One region of the Minwuia sp. IMCC3060 genome, then DNA from elsewhere that is predicted to be linked to it. Evidence: riboswitches for the same ligand, from Rfam matches in the RefSeq annotation. Region 1 holds a riboswitch; the other holds the start of a gene.
The links. Region 1 has a riboswitch for cobalamin ahead of QGV54_RS03715 (energy-coupling factor ABC transporter permease). Riboswitches for the same ligand answer to the same signal wherever they lie in the genome.
Positions count from the first base shown of each region.

Region 2: linked by a shared signal. The riboswitch ahead of QGV54_RS04265 (CbtB domain-containing protein) and the one ahead of QGV54_RS03715 (energy-coupling factor ABC transporter permease) in region 1 are both predicted to bind cobalamin.

Region 1 is NZ_CP123782.1:803,576-807,439, forward strand. Features, by position in the region: gene QGV54_RS03705 (sarcosine oxidase subunit alpha family protein) at 1-604, shown strand, start outside; gene QGV54_RS03710 (sarcosine oxidase subunit gamma family protein) at 601-1,236, shown strand; cobalamin riboswitch at 1,296-1,511, shown strand; gene QGV54_RS03715 (energy-coupling factor ABC transporter permease) at 1,560-2,243, shown strand; gene QGV54_RS03720 (hypothetical protein) at 2,310-2,612, opposite strand; gene pip (prolyl aminopeptidase) at 2,899-3,864, shown strand, end outside.
Region 2 is NZ_CP123782.1:914,101-917,964, forward strand. Features, by position in the region: gene cobU (bifunctional adenosylcobinamide kinase/adenosylcobinamide-phosphate guanylyltransferase) at 1-523, opposite strand, end outside; gene cobT (nicotinate-nucleotide--dimethylbenzimidazole phosphoribosyltransferase) at 528-1,553, opposite strand; cobalamin riboswitch at 1,675-1,895, shown strand; gene QGV54_RS04265 (CbtB domain-containing protein) at 1,935-2,132, shown strand; gene QGV54_RS04270 (CbtA family protein) at 2,153-2,950, shown strand; gene cobW (cobalamin biosynthesis protein CobW) at 2,950-3,864, shown strand, end outside.

The sequences.
Region 1 (3,864 bases):
CGGTGGCATTCCGGTGCGGGTGTTCCGCGTGTCCTTCACGGGCGAGACATCCTACGAGATCAACATCCCGGCCACCTATGGGCGCTGGCTTTGGGAGGAACTGATCGCGGCAGGCAAGCCACACGGCCTGACGCCTTATGGCACCGAAGCGATGCATCTGCTGCGGGCGGAGAAGGGTTTCATCATCGTCGGACAGGAAACGGACGGAACCGTGACGCCCGGCGATCTGCGCATGGACTGGGCCGTCGCGAAGAAGAAGGGCGACTTCATCGGCAAGCGGTCCCTGTCGCGCAGCGACACCGTGCGCGATGACCGCAAGCAACTGGTCGGACTGCTGACCGTCGATGGCGACCATGTTCCGATGGAAGGGGCGCAGATCATCGGCACGCCGGAGGAGCCGGCACCGCCGGTTCCGATGCTGGGACACGTGACGTCGGCCTATTTCAGTCCCAACCTCGGCCGTTCCATCGCCATGGCGATGGTCAAGCGCGGCGGCCAGCGAATGGGGGAGACGGTCTGGATTGCCCGCCTGGGTGACAAGCCGGTACCCGCGAAGATCGTGCATTACGACTTTCTGGGTGACGCCGTGGGAGAGGCCGCATGAACGCCACCGTGACTGCCCCCGTTCGCCGTTCTCCGCTGGCGCACCGTTCGGCGATGTCCGCGCCTGATGACCTGCTGCACCTGAGCGAGCGGGCGTTCGACGCCAAGATCGTGCTGCGCGGATTGCCGGAGGTGCTGGCACCCGCGATCGAGAAGGTCACCGGACTGGCGATGCCGGAGGCGACCCGCAGTACCGCGAACGATGCGCACCGGCTGCTCTGGCAGTCGCCGGACGAGTTCCTGCTGCTGGGGCCGGTGGACGGTGAACCGGAACTGATGACGGCACTGACGGCTGAACTTGATGGCCGGCATGTGCAGATCGTGAATGTCACCGACTACCATACGACCCTTGTTCTCTCCGGCCCGAAGGCGCGGGAGACCCTGATGACCCTTTCGACGCTGGACCTGCATCCGCGCGGCTTCACTGTGGATCAGGTTGCGGGCACGACCTTCGGCCATGCGCTGGGCTGGCTGGTGCAGACCGGGGATGATGCGGCAGAGGGCGGACCGGTCTTCGAGGTGCTGGTACGCTGGTCCCACGCCGATTACCTGTTCTGCGAACTGACCCATGGCGCGCGCGCCTTCGGCATGCCGGAGGCAAGGCCGGTCAGTGGTGAACTGATGGAAATCTGATACCCGGCCCGGACGACCCTGCAATACCGTTTCGGGGATTGTCCGGTGCAGGCTGATCCTGCATCCTCCGAGGTGATGGTTCCGCCAAGCAGACGTGCGGCGGATTGAATGGGAACATGGTGAGGACGACCCCAGAGGGACCGAATCCATGGCTGCCCCCGCAACTGTGAGCGGCAAGCGACACCCGATGATCCACTGGCCCCGAAGGGGGCTGGGAAGGGGGGTGAAGCCAAGACCCGCGAGCCAGGAGACCTGCCATCACCGTCCGTGCGTTCAGCGCACGTCAATTGAAAGTCGCACGGTGGGTGCGCGAAGGAGGCTACATGCATATCGAACCAGGCGTCGTTGATGGCGCCAGGATAATCCTCAGCTATGGCACAGCCGCAGCTTCCGTTGGGCTGCTCGGCAAGATGGCTCTGGATACCATTCGCCACGATGGCGGAGTCACCGCGCTGGCAACGCGCAGTCTGGCGACCACGGCGCTGGTCTTCTGCTTCTTCGAGTTGCTGCCGCACTATCCGGTGGGCGTGTCGGAGGTTCACCTGATCCTTGGCTCCACGCTGTTCCTGATCTTTGGTGCGGGACCGGCGGCAATCGGTCTTTCGCTCGGACTGCTGTTGCAGGGCCTGTTGCTTGCGCCGTTCGATCTGCCGCAATACGGCATGAACGTCACCACACTGCTGGTGCCGCTCTGGGGTCTGAGCCTGCTGGCAAGGAAGATCATTCCGCCCCATACACCCTATGTCGAGGTCAGGTACTGGCAGGCGCTGGCACTCTCGACCGCCTATCAGGGCGGGATCGTCGCCTGGGTCGCCTTCTGGGCGTTCTATGGCAACGGCTTCGGTGCGGAGAGCCTGGCAGCCGTCGGTACCTTCGGTGCCGCCTACATGACGGTCATCCTGCTGGAACCGCTGGTGGACCTCGGGGTGCTTGCCGCTGCCAAGCTGACGGCTCCGCGGAAGAATGCCCACCTGGTTCAGAACCGGCTGCATCACGCCGCAGTCTGATGTGAAGTTCCCCCGGCGCAGACCAGCGTCGGGGGCTTCTGCCGACCGGGGCTTCCGGTGGCCGGATCAGGTCTTTTCGGAATTGTCCGTCAGTTTGCTGATCGGATCACTCATGAACATCAGCTCGCACCGTTCTCCCGCGACCTCGCGGGCCTCCGACGCCGTCAATTCTGTCTGCGCCTCGACAGCGCTGGCCAGAGACTGGATGCAGTGGGACCTGGCCTCCACCAGTGCAAGGGACTGGTCCTGCTCCGCGGCGGGGGCAACGGGTTCAACAGCGAAGGGCCCGAGCGCTGACATTGCCGCGCCACAAAAAGTGACACAGAATGTGACTGCGATCAGAAAACGTCGTATGCGCAGGGTCGACATGCCTAGGCAAGTTTCCTCAGTGGGGGCGTTGATGCCTCTTTGAACGCGTCAACGCAATTGCCAGGCCAGTAATCAGTCTGAAGCATGCCTGCCTGTTCGCGTTCCTGGAATGACAGGCATCACAAACCGTCAACGATTTCTCAACCATTGCGTTGCCGATGCTGCGGCCCCGGAGCGGGCCACCTGAAAAGTGTGGAAATGCCGGGGTGGCGATGGTACCCCCGGCGTGTTCCCGGGCCGGGACGCATCGGGAGCGCGCCATGAATGCAGTTATCCAGAGGATGATATGCCCGATACCCTGAGCCGCCGCACTCTCTACCCCCGGATCGATCCCTACGATCTCGGGTTCCTTGCGGTTTCCGACCGCCACACGATCCACTACGAGCAATGCGGAAATCCGCAGGGCAAGCCCGTGGTGGTCGTTCATGGCGGCCCGGGTGGCGGCAAGAAGCCCGATGACCGCCGCTTCTTCGACCCGGAAGCCTATCGCATCATCCTGTTTGACCAGCGTGGCTGCGGCATGAGCTGCCCGCACGCGGATCTGCAGGAGAATACGACCTGGGACCTGGTCGCGGACATGGAGCGGCTGCGGGAGCATCTGAACATCGACCGCTGGCAGATCTTCGGTGGTTCATGGGGCAGTGCGCTGGGGCTGGCCTATGCGGAAAGCCATCCCGACCGGGTCAGCGAACTTGTCCTGCGGGGCATCTTCACCCTGCGAAAGTCGGAATTGCGCTGGTTCTATCAGGATGGTGCCGGCGCGATCTATCCCGATGCCTGGGAAGACTATGTGGCGACCATCCCGGAAGATGAACGCGGGGACATGATCGCCGCCTATTACCGGCGTCTGACTTCCGATGACCGGGACGTGCAACTGGCCGCGGCGCGGGCGTGGAGCATGTGGGAAGGCGGGACACTCAGTCTCCATGCCGATCCGGGCCGGGTCAGTGACTTTGCGGACGCGGACTTCGCCCTCGCCTTTGCCCGTATCGAGTGCCACTACTTCGTCAACGAGGGCTTCTTCGACCATGACGGCTGGCTGATCGACAATGTGGACCGGATCCGGCACCTGCCCTGTACCATCGCGCAGGGCCGCTATGATGTCGTCACCCCGATGATGACCGCCTGGGCCCTGCACAAGGCCTGGCCGGAGGCGGACTTCCGGGTGGTTCCGGACGCGGGTCACGCGGGGTCGGAGCCTGGCATCGTCGATGAACTGATCCGCGCGACGGACGCCTATCGGATGAAGGCC
Region 2 (3,864 bases), 110 kb from region 1:
CAGCGACGAACAGCACGCAATCGGCGCTGAGTGCCACCCGCTGGTTGGCCAGCCCCTGCCAGTCGCGGAACTGCCGCCCCAGCGGGGTTTCCGGCACCAGACCAAGCCCGACCTCGTTGGAGACCAGCACTGTCGGGGCCGTGCGTTCGGCCAGCACGTCGATCAGGCTGGCGATCTCCGCATCCGGCGCGATGTCCGCCAGCATCAGATTGCTCAGCCACAGAGTCAGGCAGTCCACCAGCACGGGCCGATCGCCACAGGCTTCCAGTTGGTCCGGCAGATCGCGTGGGGCTTCCACCGTGACCCAGTCAGGCCCCCGGTCAGCCTTGTGCTGTTCGATGCGCAACCGCATCTCGCTGTCGAAGGCCTCAGCCGTCGCCAGATAGACCGGTGTTGTCTCTCCGGCGTGATCACGCGCCAGCCGCTCGCCCAGTCGGCTCTTCCCCGACCGTGCGCCACCCAGCACCAGCGTTGTCCACGGCAGGGCGGCGTCGGGGCCAAGGATGGTGCGATAGCCGCTCACGGCATCAGGTATCCTGCTTGCTGCCGGCCACGGCGGCCTCGGCAAAGGTGGCCATGCCATTGTGGCAGGCAAGTGCCGCGCGGACGAGCCCGAGCGCCGTCGCCGCGCCGGATCCTTCACCCAGCCGCATGCCCAGCGCGAGCAGGGGGTCCAGGCCCAGCCTTGCCAGCAGCCGCTGATGACCCGGTTCGCCCGACTGGTGGGCCGCCAGCGTATGGGCCAGCCCGTCCGCGCCTGCGATACGGTGCAGCGGGGCAACGGCGGAGGTGACGATGAAGCCGTCCAGCAGGACCGGTATCCGGTGCCGCCGCGCCGCCAGACAGGCACCGAAGATCGCCGCCAGCTCCCGCCCGCCGACATGGGACAGCGCCAGCAGGGGATCGTCCAGGTCAGCCCCATGGATGGCCCGGGCGCGCGCGATCACGTCGGCCTTGCGCGCGATGCCCGCATCGTCGACGCCGGTACCGGGTCCGACCCAGTCTCGTGCCTCCCCACCGAACAGGGCCAGCGCGACGGCGGCGGCAGCGGTCGTGTTGCCGATACCCATCTCGCCGAAGACCAGCAGATCCTCCGTCCCGCGCACCGCGTCCATGCCCATGGCGACCGCTGCCAGGAAGGCGCTCTCATCCATCGCGGGCTGCGTGGTGAAGTCGGCTGTCGGTGTCGCGATGCCGCAATCCACCACTGAGAGTTCCGCCCCGAAAGCCTGGGTCAACTGGCAGATCGCTGCGAATCCCGCGCCGAACCCGGCCAGCATCTGGGCATTCACCTCGTCGGGGAACGCGGACACACCATGCTTCGTCATGCCATGGCTGCCGGCAAAGATGATGGTGCGGGCGCGGTCCATGGCGGGGCGCGCCGTCCCCTGCCAGCGGGCCATGTGGACCGCGATTTCCTCCAGCCGGCCGAGTGATCCCGCGGGTTTCACCAGATTGTCCTGTCGTGCGGCGGCGTCCCGCGCTGACGCGTCATCTGACGGTGGCAGGTCGGCGATCAGCCCGCGCAGGTGGTCGAGGGTATCGGGTTTCATCAATGCCGCTCCGGATCATCATTCGGGGCGCATCTTGACCATGGCCACCGGGGAGTCGCAATACGGCGTGTGCCCGGTGAAACCCTGATCGCATTGTTGCGCCTGCAAGGGGGCAACTGTAAGGTCGATCCTGCGTGACGGTTCCGTCTGACCTACAAGGGAAGGGCGGATGAGAAAAGGGAACACGGTTCGGCGTACCCATCAGGGACCAAGTCCGTGGCTGCCCCCGCAACTGTATGCGTCGAGGATGTTCGAACATGCCACTGGCCCCGATTGGCCGGGAAGGCCGGACAGCCGCCCAAGACGTGAGCCAGGAAACCTGCCGCCCGCAAGTTTGAAACCCGCTATGGTCGCCGGCGGGGCGACAGGGAGAACAAGACGATGAACGAATTCAACCAGACGATGGATCATTCCGCAGAAGCTGGCTCGACCGGTGTGCGCATGGCTGCGCTGCCTGCCGTGGTGACGGCGCTGCTGCTCGGCACGTTCCTGGTGTTCGCGGCGGGCATGGCCCAGTCGGACACCCTGCACAATGCGGCGCATGATGGCCGCCACAGCTTCGCGATGCCGTGTCACTGACCGATCATCGCTGATACGGAATGTTCAAGCGCATATTCGCGTGCGCCCTGATTGCAGGGGTGCTCGCCGGACTTGTCGCCGCTGTGCTGCAGCAGGCGGTCACAGTCCCTTTGGTGGTCGCCGCCGAGGCCTTTGAGGGCGGCGGCGCGCCTGCAGCACATGGTGACGGGCACGATCACGGCAGCCACGACCATGGATCCCATGACCACGGAACCGATGGCCACGGAGCTAATGGCCATGGTGCCGCCGCGCCTGCGGAGGGCGGCCATGGCGGACATGACCATGGTGACGGCTGGATGCCAGAGGACAGCATTGAACGCATCTTCTATACCTCCCTGATGACCGTCCTGATCGGCCTGGGCTATGCCTTCGTGCTGGTCGCGCTGATCGCTTTCAGCGGGCGGCGCATGACGGCGCGCCGGGGGGTGCTCTGGGGCGCGGCAGGCTTTGTCACCACCGCGCTGGCTCCGGGCCTCGGTCTGCCGCCGGAACTGCCGGGCATGCTGGCGGCGGAGGTGCAGGCCCGTCAGATCTGGTGGTTGCTGACGGTCGTGCTGACCGGACTGGGACTCTGGCTCATCTTCCTGTCGGACCGGCAGGTGCTGATGGGCGTCGGCATCATCGCCCTGATCATTCCGCACGCGATCGGCGCGCCGCATCCGCATCATGGCGGCGGCAGTGGCGTGCCGCCGGAACTGGCGGCGCAGTTCGCCACCGCCTCACTGGCCATGGCCGCGGCCTTCTGGTGTGTACTGGGCGCGATTGCGGGCAACATCTGGCAACGCATGGATCATGCGGCACAAGGGGAAGGCAACTGATGACACAGACGGTAAACAAGCTGGGGACATCCCGGATTCCCGCGACCGTGGTGACGGGCTTCCTCGGCGCGGGCAAGACCACGCTGATCCGGCACCTGCTGCAGAACGCCGGGGGGCGGCGCATCGCCCTGATCATCAACGAGTTCGGTGATCTTGGCGTCGATGGCGAAGTGCTGAAGGGCTGCGGGGAGGAAACCTGCTCGGAGGATGATGTGGTGGAACTGGCCAATGGCTGTATCTGCTGCACCGTCGCCGACGACTTCGTGCCGACCATGACGGCCCTGCTGGACCGGGACAATCCGCCCGACCATATCGTCATCGAGACGTCTGGCCTCGCCCTGCCGCAGCCGCTGGTGAAAGCCTTCAACTGGCCCGACATCCGTACCCGCGTGACGGTGGACGGGGTGGTGACCGTGGTTGACGGTGCCGCCGTCGCCGCCGGACGGTTCGCCCACGATGAGGCGGCGCTGGACGCCCAGCGCCAGGCCGACGAGAACCTGGATCACGAGACCCCCATGTCGGAACTGTTCGAGGATCAGCTTGGCTGTGCCGACCTGATCATCGTCAACAAGACCGATCTGCTGGGCGATGGCGGGCTGGACATCGTGCGCGAATTCATTCGTCCCGACGTCCGCGCCGGTGTGCCTGTGGTCTCGGCGATACAGGGGGCGCTGCCTGCCTCGGCCCTCATCGGTCTCGGGATCGGGGCGGAGGATGACATCGCCAACCGCCCGACGCATCACGAGCGTGCGGGCGAGATTGATCATGACCACGATGATTTCGACAGCTTCCATGTGGACCTGCCGCAGATCACCGACCCGGCGGCCTTCTCCGCCAGCGTCTCGGCCATGCTGGCGGCAGAGAACGTGCTGCGCCTGAAGGGCTTCGTTGCCGTTTCGGGCAAGCCGATGCGC